DNA from 4 places in the Clostridioides sp. ZZV15-6383 genome. Region 1 is predicted to be linked to each of the others. Evidence: riboswitches for the same ligand, from Rfam matches in the RefSeq annotation. Region 1 holds a riboswitch; each other region holds the start of a gene.
What was found. A riboswitch is a leader RNA that binds a small molecule or an ion and turns the genes downstream of it on or off. The one in region 1 is predicted to bind lysine.
Positions count from the first base shown of each region.

Region 2: another riboswitch for lysine. It lies ahead of KGF42_RS01835 (aspartate kinase); the one in region 1 lies ahead of KGF42_RS04150 (YfcC family protein).
Region 3: another riboswitch for lysine. It lies ahead of KGF42_RS05645 (Na+/H+ antiporter NhaC family protein); the one in region 1 lies ahead of KGF42_RS04150 (YfcC family protein).
Region 4: another riboswitch for lysine. It lies ahead of KGF42_RS07800 (aspartate-semialdehyde dehydrogenase); the one in region 1 lies ahead of KGF42_RS04150 (YfcC family protein).

Region 1 covers NZ_JAGWCV010000006.1:58,148-62,370, forward strand. Annotated here, with positions in the region: gene KGF42_RS04145 (M20 family metallopeptidase) at 1-976, opposite strand, end outside; gene KGF42_RS04150 (YfcC family protein) at 990-2,381, opposite strand; lysine riboswitch at 2,529-2,708, opposite strand; gene KGF42_RS04155 (PTS transporter subunit EIIC) at 2,982-4,223, opposite strand, start outside.
Region 2 covers NZ_JAGWCV010000002.1:184,592-188,814, forward strand. Annotated here, with positions in the region: gene KGF42_RS01825 (hypothetical protein) at 1-1,242, shown strand, start outside; gene KGF42_RS01830 (hypothetical protein) at 1,412-2,029, shown strand; lysine riboswitch at 2,133-2,301, shown strand; gene KGF42_RS01835 (aspartate kinase) at 2,383-3,576, shown strand; gene lysA (diaminopimelate decarboxylase) at 3,594-4,223, shown strand, end outside.
Region 3 covers NZ_JAGWCV010000009.1:85,344-89,566, reverse strand. Annotated here, with positions in the region: gene gcvPA (aminomethyl-transferring glycine dehydrogenase subunit GcvPA) at 1-379, opposite strand, end outside; glycine riboswitch at 589-693, opposite strand; tRNA gene KGF42_RS05650 (tRNA-Leu) at 1,242-1,322, opposite strand; partial or broken gene KGF42_RS05645 (Na+/H+ antiporter NhaC family protein) at 1,418-1,618, opposite strand; lysine riboswitch at 1,901-2,077, opposite strand; gene KGF42_RS05640 (lipoate--protein ligase) at 2,338-3,324, shown strand; SAM riboswitch class I at 3,416-3,521, shown strand; gene KGF42_RS05635 (MetQ/NlpA family ABC transporter substrate-binding protein) at 3,632-4,223, shown strand, end outside.
Region 4 covers NZ_JAGWCV010000015.1:33,850-38,072, forward strand. Annotated here, with positions in the region: gene KGF42_RS07790 (L-serine ammonia-lyase) at 1-342, opposite strand, end outside; gene dapA (4-hydroxy-tetrahydrodipicolinate synthase) at 665-1,546, shown strand; lysine riboswitch at 1,624-1,797, shown strand; gene KGF42_RS07800 (aspartate-semialdehyde dehydrogenase) at 1,970-2,971, shown strand; gene dapA (4-hydroxy-tetrahydrodipicolinate synthase) at 3,095-3,982, shown strand; gene dapB (4-hydroxy-tetrahydrodipicolinate reductase) at 4,049-4,223, shown strand, end outside.

The DNA of each region.
Region 1 (4,223 bases):
CATTACCTATATCTGTAGAACCTACTGGACCATCTTTACCTTCTAATATATCTGTTATACCTGCCTCAATCAAATTATTTTTTGTTATCTTTTGAAGTACTTTGTTATTTATTATATTATCAAAAGAATTTTCAAAATATCTATAAGAAAGCTTAGCCCCTGTCATTAACTCTGCACCTTTTGCACAGTTTATAACTTTTTTAGTTACTTCATCTAAATAACTTCTTTCAGCTGCTCTTACAAAAAACTTACAAGCGGCTTTTTCTGGAACTATGTTTGGAGCTTCTCCTCCATTTGAAACTATCCCATGTATTCTAACATCTGATTTTACATGTTGTCTTAGTGCATTTATACCAGCAAAGGTAAGTTGTACTGCATCCAGTGCATTAACTCCCATATGAGGATGACTAGCTGCATGTGCTGATATCCCTTCAAAACTAAATTCTAATGAGTCTATTGCCAAAGCTTTACAGTTTATATTGTTAAAAGCTTCTATATGCATTTGATAACTTACATCAATATCATCAAAAGCTCCTGCCTTAACTAAATCACATTTACCTCCTGTTGTTTCTTCAGCTGGTGTTCCTATTAATACAATTTTTCCTTTAAAACTTTCTTTTAACTTACTTAATACTATACAAGCTCCTAGTGTAGATGCTGCAATCCAGTTGTGTCCACAAGCATGAGCTGGTTCTTTATTTTCTCCATATCCTGGAAGTGCATCATACTCAGCCAAAAATGCTATAGTTGGACCATCATCATCCCCTAATTCAGCTCTGAAAGCAGTCTCCATATTGCAGTATGGATAAGTTATATCAAATCCATATCCCTTTATTTTATCTACTAAGTATTTTGATGATATATATTCTTCTTCTCCTAATTCTGGGTTATTGAATATAAAATCACATACTTCTTCAATTTCTTTTCCAAGTTCATTCTCTATCTCATAAGCTCTTTTCTTTATACTCTCTATCATGACTTACCTCCTATTAGAATCCTAGAAATAATCCTATTGTCAAAAATACCATTACAAGAATTGTTAATACTACCATTAAAGGAATTACAAATCTAACCCATTTTGACCAAGGAATATTAGCTACTGCTAATGCTCCCATTAAAACACCTGATGTAGGTGTTATTAAATTAGTTACACCTATACCAAATTGATAGGCTGTAACTATCATTTGTCTAGATACATCTACTAAATCCCCAAGTGGTGCAAGTACAGGTATTGTAAGTGATGCAAGTCCTGACGCTGATGGTATCAAAAATGCTATTAAACCTTCTATTAAGAAAGTTAAATTTATAAAGATAGTTTTTGGTAATCCATTTAATAAATTTGCTGCAGAATTTAAAATTGTATCTATTATAAATCCATTTTCTGCTATTATTACGATTCCACGTGCAAATGCTATACATAACCCTGCTGTCATTAAATCTCCTGCTCCGCTTATGAATGAATTAACTATGTCATCTTGTTTAAGCCCTGATGCTATACCTGATATTATGCCTATAGCCGTAAATATCATTGCAATTTCAGTTATATACCATCCTAGCTTTAAAACTCCATATATCATAATCGCCATACCTATTGTAAAAATTGCTATTACCATGGCTTCTCTTTTTGTAAATTCTTTTATGTTTGTATCAGTATTAACCATTGATTCCTGATTTAATGATATACCATGTACTAAAGACTTTTTAGGGTCTTTTTTAACTTTATTGGCATACATCATAACAAATCCTATAGATATAGCCATATATATTATAAACATAACAACTCTAAATTCTATCCCAGAACCTGGTGTTATTTGTGACAATGCTTGTGCTATTCCTACAGAGAAAGGATTAGTTGTAGCTGCTCCAAATCCAGCCGTTGCTCCTATAAACACTGTTGCCACTGCTGTTAATGAATCATATCCCATACTGGTCATAAGTGGAATAAATATCATATAAAAAGGTAGTGTTTCTTCACTCATTCCAAATGTTGTTCCACCTAGTCCAAATAGAATCATTGAGATAGGTATTATTAAAAATTGAAACCTCTTCATTTTATTGACAGTGTGGGCTATAACAGCTTCTATAGCTCCTGTTTTATTAACTATTCCAAAAGCTCCTCCAACTATTAAAACAAATCCAACTACTTCAGCCGCATCTATAAATCCATTTATAGGTGCCGTAAATACATCAGTAATCCCTTGTGGATTTGATGGTGCTTTTTCATAAGTTCCAGCCACAACAACTGATCTTCCGTCTATATCTACCCTTTCAAAATTTCCACTTGGTACTATCCAAGTAAGAACTGCCATTACTACTATTAGTAAAAATATTATAGTAAGTGTCTGCGGCATAGTAAACTTTTTCTTTTTTAAACTGCTCATTTTTAATCTCCCCACTTTTTAAATTAAAATATTTTATTATTGCATCCCTTTTCTACCCTATTTTGTCTAGATGTAAAAAAGCTCAACATGGATACATGTTGAGCTAAATGTGCTAAATACAACATACCTGCATCTTCCCTTTATCTTGTTTAAGATAGCTCTCCATCAAAATTCGGGATAATTTTGATGACAGTACTGTACCTATTAAATACAGTCCCAGCACTAGCTTTGGACACTAGCACTTCGGCACTCACTCCTTTTATATTGCTTCATTGGCTTCCAACCTCTTCAATATTAATCTTAGTAAATGCAACCTCTACCTCAATCTTTTTATTAGATGAGGTAATTCTTATTAAGTTTTATTTATCGTAAGTAATTGTAGCATAATATGTCGAGATTGTAAATATTTTCAGTATAATAATTCTTGCTTTATGATATCATTCTACTGTTCGCAAATAATCTTTTCCTCCACATGATTTAAGGAATATAGTATATTTTGAATACACACAAGTTTTCTAGAGATTTAAAATTATTATAATGCTCTTATAATAAAAAATAAAAGCCATGTAAACTCATCTAATTTACATAGCTTTATATATATTAATCTACACCCAATACAGCTTTGAGTTTTGATGCTATTGTAATAACTCTTGGTCCAAATATAACTTGAACTGAATTTTTCTTTTTAACAACTCCACTTGCACCTAATTCATTTACCCAGAAACTGTCTTCATAGAATCCATCAATTGAATTTAACTCTACTCTAAGTCTAGTCGCACAGTTTGTAATATTTTTTATATTACTACTTCCTCCTAAACCTTCTATTATATAGTGTACAAGTTCTGAATCTTTATCACCTACTTCATATTCTACTACATTGTTTTCTACTACTTTAACATCACCTACAGACTGTCTTTCTCTATATTCTTTCTTACTATAAAGCTTAACTTCTTCTGAGCTTCTTCCTGGTGTCTTTATATCAAACTTCTTAATTGCCCATGTGAATATTATATAAGTAACTATAAAGAATATTGGTATTAAAAATAATAAAGGTAATGCATCTACCTTTTGAGGTTGTAATAAATTAGGGAACATATTTCTAAATGATTCTCCCATTATAGAAACATTAAACATTTCTGTGAATACATATGTCAACCCTGCTAGTGGTACATATGCTGCAAAGTATAATAATGGTGCAACAAATAAGAATGTATACTCTATTGGCTCCGTTACCCCTACCAACATGGCTGTTACTATTGCTGGTATCAATATACTTATTGCTTTTTTCTTATTAACATTGTCAGCCAACTTATACATAGCTAAAGCTGCTGCTGGCAATATTGCAAAATGTATTAATAAACGTCCTGTTGTAAAGTTACGAGTGATATAAGATAGTGTATCTGGGTCTCCCATTTGAGCTAATCTTATATTGTTAACACCTTCGTAAATTGCTCCACCTACTTCCATTGTTCCACCTACTCTTGTATATTCTATAGGAAATGCAATTAAGTGATGTATACCAAATGGTAATAATGCTTTATCCATTGCTCCAAAAGTAAATGTTCCTAATAATCCACTCGAACCTATCCAATTACCAAGTTTAGATAATGCTAACCCTACTGGTGGCCATATGAAGTACATTGCTGTACCCAATACTATTGATGCTATAAACATTATAATCATTGAAAATCTTGGCCCTGAGAAAAAAGATAATGCACTAGGAAGTTCTATGTCAACAAATTTGTTATGTACTGCACTAGCTACAAATCCAGCTATTATAGCTCCAAATATACTACAATCATATGAAAATATTCCTAAGAAAGAACCATATAAGGAACTTCG
Region 2 (4,223 bases), on a different contig from region 1:
GGAGAGTTGTACTGGGTAGCACCTCTTGTTCATAGAGACATAATTAAATGGATAACATCTTTAAGTGGTACAAGTGGTTATGTAAAAGTATCAGCTAGTAATCCTCAAGACGTTCAATTAGTTCAAGAAATAGATGGAAAGCCAATAAAGATAGTTTATCAACCAGAAGCCTACTTACATCAAGATTTACAAAGACATTTATACATACATGGTATTGTAAATGTTGGTATGACAGATTTCACTCTTGAAATAAATGACGAAGGTAAACCTTATTGGGTTGTAAGTCTATATGAACATAAAATTGGTTATGGAGGAGCAAATGCTACAGGAATAGCCACTGTTGATGCAGAAACTGGAAAAATAAATGTTTATGATGTTAAGAACACACCTAAATGGGTGGATAGAATACAGCCACAAGAATTTATAACAGACCAGATTAAAGACTGGGGTGTTTATGTTAATGGATTTTTAAATTCTGTTATATCAGAAAAGGGAGTATTAGTACCAACAGAAGGAACATCGCTAGTTTATGGTAATGATAACAGGTCTTATTGGTATACAGGTATAACATCTTCAGGTGGAGATGAATCTACAATTGGATTTATCTTAGTCGATTCTAGAACAAAAGAAGCCAAACTATATAAACAGCCAGGAGCTACTGAAACAGCTGCAATGAAATCAGCTGAAGGTAATGTTCAAGAAAAAAATTATGAAGCAACATTCCCTGTAATGTACAATATATTAGGTCAGCCAACATATGTATCTTCATTAAAAGATAAGGCGGGTCTTGTTAAGAGAGTTGCATTTGTATCTGTTGAAGATTATAATGTACTCGGTATAGGTGAAGATAAAAATGAAGCATTAAGAAATTACAAAGATGCATTAGAATCTAAGGGAAATGATTTAAAACTTGATAATGACTTAAAAGATGAAGTTATAGAAGGTACAGTGACAAGAATAAGTCCAGATGTACGAGGAGGAAATACTAATTATTATGTAACTTTAGATTCAAATAAAGAAATAATATTCAAGGCTACTTCAAAAGTATCTAGTGAATTACCATTGACTCAAGTTGGAGATAAAGTTAAAATATCGTATTCAAAAGAAGAATCTGGTGTAATTGAAATGTCAGAGTTTGATAACCTAAATATTGCAAATTTTAAAGATAAAAAAGTAAAAGAAGGAACAGGAACTGATGAAAATACAAATTCTCAAGATTCTGAAAATCAAGGGAATGTATAATTTAAATAAAAAAATTGTTAATAATATTTAGTATGTTAATAGCTAATTTTTATAGAAACTATTTCTATAAAAATTAGCTATTTTATTTTAATTCTTTGTAAATTTAATGTCATAAAATTAATATAATATTAGTACAACTTTGCAAATAATACTTCAAGGAGAATGTACTATGACGAATATGGAAAAAGAGATATTACTTTTAATTAGCAGGGTTAGATGTGTTACAGAAGCTCAATTTAGAAAAATTTATGGAGACCAAAAGAGATATAATAAAAAAAATTTCAAAAAAACTTTGAGAAAAATGTGTAGTGAATATACACTAAAAAAATATCCTTGTGATGTGGATTATTATAATTATAAAGACCTCTCTTATGTATACTATTTGAATGGTAGTAAACTTTTTAAGGGAGATGATTTAATAAAGGCTCTAGTAGGGTCAGAATTAGTTGTTAGAATCAATACTGCAGGTTGTGATGTAAAAAGATTCTACAGAAATGTTAGTGTAGATGATGTGAAATACGATTTATTTATTGAATATACAGACCAATTTGGTAATATAAAGCAAGTTTTAGTAGATGTTGATTTAAATAATGAAATAGATATTTCTAAATATGAAAATCTTTCTAAAAAAATAGATAAATCTACAATTCCCTTTTTTAAAGTGCCAAATGTTTTGGTAGTTACACCAGATAACTTATCTGAATTAAATGATTTAGAGAGATATGATAATGAGTATAGTATAAATTTTATAGATTTAGGATTAAATAAACTATTTAATTGTATATAAGCAAATTTTTAAAAAGAAGAATACTGATTTGCCACATTTTGTAAAATAATTGTTGCAATATTATATAGAATGTGATAAAACTATATTAATAAAAAAATAATGAGCCTAGGGTAGAGGTAGCTATATTCAATAGTATTCAATAGTAGCTGGTAAGTGTTGATAATTGATGAAAGGGTCTATAGCCGAAGAGAGTTTGTTGACGGACAAATTTTCTGGACTTATGCAGAATATGTATAAGGCTGTCACTTTTAAAGTGGTGAGCTACAAGGTTACTTGGTCTATGAAATTTACACGTCCAAAGTATACCTTTGGGCGTTTTTATTTATCAAAATTTAGTTTGAGGGGGAAAAGACATGAGTATAATTGTCCAAAAATATGGTGGAAGTTCAGTAGCAGATACTGACAAAATAAAATCAATTGCAGAAAATATAATAGAAAGAAGAAAAGAAAACCCACAAATGGTAATAGTTGTGTCTGCTATGGGCAAATCCACTGATGAATATATAAATTTAGCAAAAGAATTAAGCCATGAACCCAGTAAGAGAGAATTAGATGCTTTGATGTCTACTGGTGAAATGATTTCAGCGTCTTTATTATCAATAGCATTGAATGGGCTTGGATGTAAAGCTATAAGCTATAATGCTTACCAGTTAAATATAAAGACAAGTGGTCTTCATGGAAAATCTCAAATAGATGATATAAATGTAAATAGAATTAAAAATAGTTTAGATGAAGGAAATGTCGTAATAGTAACTGGATTTCAAGGAATCAATGAAGATGGTGATGTAACTACTCTTGGAAGAGGTGGTTCAGATACATCTGCTGTGGCTCTTGCAGTAAAATTAAATGGAAAATGTGAGATATATACAGATGTTGATGGAATTTATTTTACAGACCCAAGAAAATATTCAAAGGCTAGTAAACTTGATGAGATTGAATATGAAGAAATGCTTGAGTTAGCAAGTTTAGGAGCACAAGTAATGCATTCAAGAAGTATAGAACTTGCACAAAAATATGGTGTTGAAATTTATGTTGGACGTACATGTGGTACAGTAAAAGGAACATATATAAGAGGGGGAAAAGATATGAAATTAGAGGATAAAGTAATAACAGGATTAGCTACTAGTGATGATGATAGTTCTATAACAATAAAAGATTTTAAAGCAGAAAATATATCTAGTTTATTTGAAGACATAGCAACTATGGGAATAAGCGTAGATATGATAAGCCAAACTGCACCTATTTTGGATAAAATAAGTGTATCATTTACAGTTCCAAAAGAAGAATTAGGTGAATGTAAAAAAATAGTATCTAAATATACAGATGAAGAACATGTAGTAATTGATAATAATATTACTAAATTCTCTTTAGTAGGTCTTGGTATGAAAAATACTTCTGGAGTTGCTGCTAAAGTATTTAAGATATTCAATGAAAATGGTATAATGATAAAACTTATAACTACATCAGAAATTCGTATAACTTGTGCTATAAATTCTGATGATAAACAGGTAGCTATAGAGAAAATAGCAGAAGTATTTAATATATAAAATTTAGGGAGGATATTATGAAACTTCATGGAACTATGACCGTAAATGATAATGAATTATATATTGGAGGAGTGAGTTGTTTAGAGCTTAGTAAAAAATATCAAACTCCACTTTATGTATTTGATGAAGCTTTAGTAAGACAAAATTGTAGAGAATATGTAGAATATTTTAAAGCAAAAGATGGAAAAAATAAGGTTGCTTATGCAGGAAAGGCTTTTTTACCTCTTTACATGTGTAAGCTTATAAATGAAGAACAAATGTGCTTAGATGTAGTTTCAGGAGGCGAATTATATACAGCTTATAAATCAAATTTTCCTATGGAAAAAGTTTTCTTCCATGGAAACAATAAGACTAAAGAAGAAATAAACATGGGATTAGATTTAGGTGTGGGTAAATTTGTAGTAGATAATTTTTATGAGTTAGACTTACTTGAAGCGTTATGTGAAGAGAAAGGGAAAACTCAAGATATATATTTTAGAATAACTCCTGGTATAGAAGCTCATACACATGATTATATAAAAACTGGACAGATAGACTCTAAATTTGGATTTGCTTTAGTAAATGGAGATTTATTTAGAGCAATAGAAAAATTAAGTGAATACAAAAACATTAAACTTGTGGGTCTTCATGCTCATATAGGTTCACAA
Region 3 (4,223 bases), on a different contig from region 1:
TTATCCATGTTACATCTTTATCTATATTTCCTGCATTTATTACTAATAAATAATCTTCTTCACTAAATTTATATATTAATAAATCATCAACTACTCCACCATTTTCATAACACATAGGTGTATATATAATGTCATTTATCTTTAATGTGCTTATATCATTTGTAACTAGATTTTGTATAAATTTTTCTGACTCTACTCCCTTTACTTGTACCTCTCCCATATGAGATACATCAAATATACCTGCGCTTTTTCTGACCATCTCATGCTCTTTATTTATACCTTCATATTCTAAAGGCATTTCCCAGCCAGCAAATTCAACAAGTTTTGCTCCAAGCTCTTTGTGTATATTATACAAAGATACTCTTTTCAATTCATTCATATATAACCCTCCCTACAAAATTAGACCTACTATATTTAAGTAACTTTGACATTATTTCCTGTACTTTTTCATAAAAAAAAGATATATTAACATGGAAAATAATCCTAGCCTATATATCCCTGTTTGTATACCTGAAAGATTTAATAATTTAATATTATTTTGCTTCTTCGGTGACTTATAGTATCTTAACTTAAGTCTCTCCAGAGTCCCATCAATTAGCGATATTTTTGCCTGAAAGCTTCTCTAAGAATTGGCATTTCTTAAATTTCTTCTTCGGCGCCTTTTTGTAAAAAGGTCTCTCTCGCTAATCTCGTTTGGAAATATTTATTTTCAATTTTATTGTATGAATATTTCAATTAAATGTCAACAAATTATATTTATTTTTTTTTATGTATTAATTTTTTTGTTAAGTTTTTATTATCAATTATATTACTTTTATATTATTAACTTTTACACCTGTATGTTATATATTAATGCGAAATAATATATTTGTTTAATTTATTATTAGCATGCCATACAAAATACTAAAAGTAAAGTTATATTGTAATTTACTATATTATGTTAAAAGTATATTCATACATGTGATAGAATCGTTTGCAATTTTATCTTTGTGAAAAATAAGATTTTTAAAATAAGTTACTATAAGATTTTATATTGCTAATAAACATATAGAACTTTATACTTAAATATATTTTTATACAACAAAAAAAGCACTTAACGTGCTTTTGTATATTTATTATAAAAATACTCTTAAGAAGATATTATATAGTATTTGATTTATTTATCAAAAAATAAAAACGGGATAGCCCACTCCGAAAGCCAGCAACCCCAGTTTTTTTCAGCACAATTAAGTACTGTAAAGTGCGGATGAAGGGAGTCGAACCCCCACGCCAATGGCGCTAGATCCTAAGTCTAGTGCGTCTGCCAATTCCGCCACATCCGCTTATCACTCTTTTATTTTACTATATTTCGCTATTATTTTCAATAACTTTTTAAAATCATCTAAAAACTAACAAAATAATCATAATAAAAGGTGAAAGAAGAAAGTATTGTTGTATCTGAAATTGGAGAACAATGGTCTCCAAATATTGCACCTGTTAAAACTGCACTAGTACTTGCTATTACATAAGACATGTCAGGATTTAATGAGTATGCTAGTGGTATTGCCAGTGGCATAAGTATACCCATTGTACCATAAGCTGTTCCAGTAGCAAAAGATATTATCGCTCCTAAACCAAATTATTAAAGTTAAGATTCCAAATTTTTCTGCATTAGCTAGTGCAATAGTGTCTATATCCTCTTCTGCAAAAACCATTACTGTTGACATTATGAACATAATTGTCGTCAGAAAAATAATATTAATTTGTTTTATTTCTCATATAAATCTCCCTCTCTTTTTAATTTTGTGAACTATGCAGGGTATTATGTTATGATAAAACTAAAAAAGCCTTGAGTGATAAACACTCAAGGCTTAAACATTACAATACATCAACAATATTAAAATAAATATAATATAATTCCTTAAATGATAGCTCACCACAAATAAACCTGTGACAGTTGTACACATTTTCTATGTACCCCCAGCAATATAATCTTAAAGCATCGATTATAAAACTTCGGCAATATCTCCTTTCCTAATAATTCTTTGTGCTTAACTCCTTATTAGTACTGATAGATTATTGCGCCTCTACCCTTCTATTCACTTTTATTAAATATATTTTGAGTATATATTATTTATTTAAACTTTGCAAGTTAGTTTTAAAAATTTCTACTTATTTTTTACAAAAAACACCATATTTTTTTTAATTATGTTTAAAACACATTACAATCAATTAAAAATAATCTTATTGTTTGAAATTTCTAATTTAAAGGACTTTTTATATTATTGTCGAATTATAAAATTAATTGTACTAATGCTATCAAAAAAATTTTATCAATTCTATGGAGGACTTACTTTAATGTTATTAATTTACAATGAAAAAACAAACCCCTATTTCAATTTAGCAATGGAAGAATATCTTCTAAAAAACTTTGATGAAGACTTATTTATTTTATGGAGGAATGAACCTTCTATAATTGTTGGAAAAAATCAAAACACACTCTCTGAAATAAACTTAGAATATATAAAAGAGCATTCTATACCTGTTGTTAGAAGACAATCTGGTGGTGGAGCTGTATTTCATGATTTAGGAAATATAAACTTTACATTCATAGCTTGTAATAATAATAGTTTTAGTGATTTCAAAAGATTTACTCAACCAATAATAGACTTACTTAAAACATTAGATGTCAATGCTGAATTTTCTGGAAGAAATGACCTTCTTATAGATGGTAAGAAATTTTCTGGAAATGCTCAATATAACTACAAAAATAAAGTGATGCATCATGGTACACTTTTATTTTCATCTGAGATAAATGACCTTTCAAAAGCATTAAAAGTTAAACCTATAAAATTCGAAGGAAAGGGAATAAAATCTGTAAAATCTCGTGTAACTAATATAAGTGAACACCTACAAGATAAAATGAACATAATAGAATTTAAAGATGCAATAATGAATTATCTTTCTAAAACAAATACTGATAATACTAATTATTGTTTAAGTGAGTATGATATAGAACAAATAGAAAAACTTACTAAATCAAAATATGAAACTTGGGATTGGAATTTTGGTAATTCACCAAAATATACTCTTTCAAATGAATTAAAATATTCTGGTGGAAATGTTGAATTCAATTTAAATGTTGATAAAGGCATAATAACCACTATAAAATTTTTTGGAGATTTTTTTGGAAAACGTGATGTTTCATTTGTTGAAGATATACTTATTGGTACAAGACATGAAGAAAATGCTTTAAGAAATACTTTAGATTCTATTGAAATAAATGATTATTTCTTAGGTGCTGATACTGATATTCTAGTTTCTGGAATCTTAGGTGTTAAATAGAGGATATTAAAGATTTTAAAATATTTACAAAATTATGTTTACAGATATAAAAAATCATGATAATATTTATAACATAATTAAAAATTGATACTTCTTATCCAGAGTGGTGAAGGGACTGGCCCTATGAAACCCAGCAACCAGTATATTTTTATATACATTGGTGCTAAATCCTGCAGTATTATACTGAAAGATGAGTCTAAATTAGCTTTTAAAGCCTGAGTTTAAACTCAGGCTTATTTTATTCGCAGTGTGATAAAAGAAAGTATTTTATTTTTAACTAATCAATTATATTCAGGAGGGAATTTATATGAAATTCAAAAAATTATTATGTTTGTTGTTATGTCTAGTATTCACTTTATCTATAGTTGGATGTTCTAAACCTAAAGATGATAAAAAAATTGTTGTTGGTGCTACTTTAGTTCCAGGTGGAGAGTTATTAGAAGAATTAAAACCACTTATTAAAGAAAAGGGATATACTTTAGAAATTAAAAACTTTGATGATTACATACTTCCAAACGAAGCTTTAAATAATGGAGAAATTGATGCAAATCTATTCCAACATGAACCTTATCTAAAAGAAGCAGTTAAAGCTAAAGGTTACAAAATAATGGCTGGTAAAAAACTATATGTATGCCCAGCAATACTTTACTCTTATAAGATAAAATCTGTTGATGACTTTAAAAAAGGAGATACAATTGCAATAAGCAATAACCCTTCTTCTTGTTCTAAGAACCTTAGATACCTTGAAAGCATTGGACTTTTAACTTTGCCTAAAGGTGATGGATTAGTTAGTCCGAAAGATATAATAGAAAATCCAAAAGGAATACAATTCAAAGAGTTAGATATTGCTCAAATTCCATCTTCGCTTCCAGATGTAACTGCTGCATTTATAGATACTA
Region 4 (4,223 bases), on a different contig from region 1:
TTCCTCTGCTATAGTCCCTCCACCTATAGAATATACAGTCCATTCAGCTGTTACATTTCCATCTTTATCTAAAGCTTCAAACTTCATTCCATTTGGGTGAAAATCTTTTATAATATCTTCTTCCCAAACAATTTCAACTTTTTTAGGTGCTATAGTTTTTTCAATTATATAGTCAGTTAAATGACCTTTCCCTGTAGCTGCCAAACTACCATATAATATTGCTCTAAAACTTTCTGCATCTGGATTTTCATTCTTAAATTTTTCTGCTGCTCTTTGTGGCCCCATAGTATGAGAACTTGAAGGCCCACTTCCTATTTTAAAAAGTTCCTTTAAAGTATCCATATTATTCCTCCTAAATTTTCGGTATTATTACTTATTATTAGATTTTACGCACATATTTATTATAACCTAAATATATTAATTATTAGTTATTAAATTCGCATAAAATTTATTTTTTATTTCCATTTTGGTATATTTTATTAAATTAATATGCATATTTTGAGAATAAAACATTTATTTCAAATTTTTCTAATATTAATATAATATAAATATCTTATTTAAACAGTTAAGATATTAACTATACCTATTAAAATTAATTAATTTGTACTATAATTATTATTGTACTTAAAAAATTAAATTTAGATAAAAAAGGAGATTTGATTATATGTTATTTAAAGGTTCTGCTGTTGCTTTAGTTACCCCATTTACAGAGGATAATAATGTCAACTTTGAAAAATTAGGTGAATTAATCGAATACCACATTGAGAATGACACAGATGCACTAGTTGTTTGTGGAACAACAGGTGAGGCGACTACTATGAGTGAATCTGAAATTTTTGCTGTAATAAAATATACAGTTGAAAAAGTTAATAAGAGAATACCTGTTATAGCAGGTACTGGTTCAAACAATACTATGTTGTCTGTTCATATGAGTCAAGAAGCCGAAAAATTAGGTGTGGATGGTCTTTTAATAATAACTCCTTACTATAATAAGACTAATGAAAAAGGTCTTAAACTTCACTTTGAAACAATAGCAAATAGTGTTAAGTTACCAATTATTTTATACAACGTGCCAGGAAGAACTAAAGTAAATATAAAACCATCTGTTGTGGCTGAACTTGCTAAAATAGATAATATAGTTGCTGTAAAGGAAGCAAGTGGAGACTTAGCTCAAGTTGCAGAAATAGCTAAATTAGTACCTAAAGATTTTGCTATATACTCCGGTAATGATGATACTATACTACCACTATTATCATTAGGTGGAAGTGGTGTTATCTCTGTACTTGCTAACATCTGTCCTAAAGAAACACATGATTTAGTAAATAAATTCTTTGAAGGTGATATTGAAGGCTCAAAAAAATTACAACTTGATATGGATGCTTTAATTGCTGCCCTATTTATAGAAGTAAATCCAGTTCCAGTTAAAACTGCCATGAATATTTTAGGTTTTAATGTTGGAGATTTAAGACTTCCTTTAGCTGAAATGGAAGAAGCTAATCTTAGTGTGTTAAAAGATGAATTGACAAATTTTGGATTTAAATTTTAGCAATATGTATATAAATAAGTTGATTTTTTCTTGAATATGTATTATTATTAGAATAATCAAATTTTAATATCCTATTAACCTAGGGTAGAGGTAGCTGTAACTAAGAGTATCCAATAGTAGCTGGCAGGTGTTAATGATTGGAAAAAGGATTTACAGCCGAAGAAAATATTTCTTGCAATAATATTTTCTGGGATTACACATAACATGTGTAATACTGTCACTTATATTGTAAGTGATGAGCTACAGGGTTTACTTTGAGTGATAAACTAGACGTACAAAGTATACCTTTGTACGTTTTTTGTATATAGTTAAAGTTGTTAATATAATATTAAAGTTTTTGTATATATAAAAATATTAACATATCTTACTTGTATAATTAAAATCAAATAATGTTTTAATAATTTAAAATTGGGGTGAATTTATATGAAAAAAGTAAATGTAGCAATAGTTGGTGCTACTGGAATGGTAGGTAGAACATTTTTAAAAGTATTAGAAGAAAGAAACTTTCCAATAGAAAATTTATTTTTATTCTCTTCTTCTAAATCAGCTGGTTCTAAAGTAATGTTTTGTGGTAAAGAATATATAGTAGAAGAATTAAAAGAAACTTCATTTACTGATAGAGGCATACAAATAGCATTATTCTCTGCCGGAGGAAGTATTAGTGAAAAGTATGCTCCAATAGCTGCTTCAAATGGAATCTTAGTAGTAGATAACTCTAGTCACTGGAGAATGAATCCAGATGTTCCTTTAGTAGTTCCTGAAGTAAATCCAGAGGCTATAAAAAATCATAAAGGTATAATAGCTAATCCTAACTGCTCTACTATACAGGCTATGGTTCCTCTTAAGGCACTTGATGATAAGTACAAAATTAAGAGAGTAGTCTACTCTACTTACCAAGCTGTATCTGGCTCTGGTGTTAAAGGTGTTGAAGATTTAGAAAAAGGAATGAATGGTAATCCTACTGGATTCTACCCTCATCAAATCTCTTACAATTGTCTTCCTCATATAGATTCATTTACTGAAAATGGATACACTAAAGAAGAAATGAAAATGGTAAATGAAACTATGAAAATACTTGATAACTACGATTTAAAAATAACTGCAACTACTGTAAGAGTTCCAGTAAGAAATGGTCATAGTGAATCTATAAATGTTGAGTTTAACAATTCATTTGAATTAGAGGATTTAGTAAAAACACTTGAAGAAACTCCAGGTGTTGTAGTAGTTGATAATCCTGCTAAAAACGAATATCCAACTGCTGTAGAATTTGATGATAGAGATGAGGTATTTGTTGGAAGGATAAGAAGGGACTTTAGTGTTGACAGTGGTGTAAATCTTTGGGTTGTTGCTGACAATATAAGAAAAGGTGCTGCAACTAATGCAATTCAAATAGCTGAAATGGCTTTATCATACGATTTAGTATAGTATAGTATACAAATTTGTATAAATATATAATTTTGTAAAATATTAATAATAAATAAAAAAAATAAGCATTAGAAGTAGCTGTAATATGAAACACAAAACTAAAAAAGAGGGGATTGATTTTATATGATATTTAAAGGTTCTGCTGTTGCTCTAATTACTCCATTTACAAAGGATAACAAAGTTGATTTTGACAAATTAGGTGAATTAGTTGAATACCAAATAGCTAATGGTACTGATGCTATAGTATCTTGTGGTACTACTGGTGAAGCTAATACTATGACTGATGAAGAACAACTTGCTACTATTAAGTATGTTGTTGAAAAAGTTAATAAAAGAGTTCCTGTTATAGCTGGAAGTGGTTCTAATGATACTATGCACTCAGTTAATTTAAGTCAAGAAGCTGAAAAATTAGGAGTAGATGCTCTATTAATAATAACTCCTTATTACAATAAAGCTAATAAAGCTGGACTTAAGCGTCATTTTGAAACAATCGCTAACAGTGTTAAACTTCCAATTATACTTTATAATGTCCCTGGAAGAACTTGTGTAAATATAAGCCCTAGTCTTATAGTTGAACTTGCTAAGATAGATAATATAGTTGCTGTAAAAGAAGCTAGTGGGGACTTAGGACAAGTTGCAGAAATAGCTAGTTTAGTTCCAGATGACTTTGCTATCTACTCTGGTAATGATGATACTATACTTCCTTTATTATCTTTAGGAGGTCAAGGAGTTATATCAGTACTTGCTAATGTTTGCCCTCAAGAAACTCACGATTTAGTAGCTAAGTTCTTTGAAGGTGATATAGAAGGTTCTAGAAAATTACAACTTGGTATGGATGCTCTAATTGCAGCTTTATTTATAGAAGTAAATCCTATACCAGTTAAGACTGCAATGAATTTATTGGGATTCAATGTTGGAGATTTAAGATTACCTCTAGCAGAAATGGACCCAGCAAATTTAGAAGTGTTAAAGAAAGAGTTAGTTAACTTTGGACTAAAAGTTAATGCATAATAAAAATTAATGCAGGATAAAAAATAAGTTTGGTCAAAAGTTAGCCCTTAATCATAGGAGGAAATTATGTTAAAAGTTATAGCAACTGGTTATGATGGAAAAATGGGTAAGATTTTAGCCGATACTATAAGAGAAGATAGTGAATTAGAATTGGTTTGTGTTTCAGCTAGAGGTATGGATAGCTGTGAAGGCGACCTTAAAATCTATGAAGATATGAGCACTATAGTGGAAGAAGTTGATG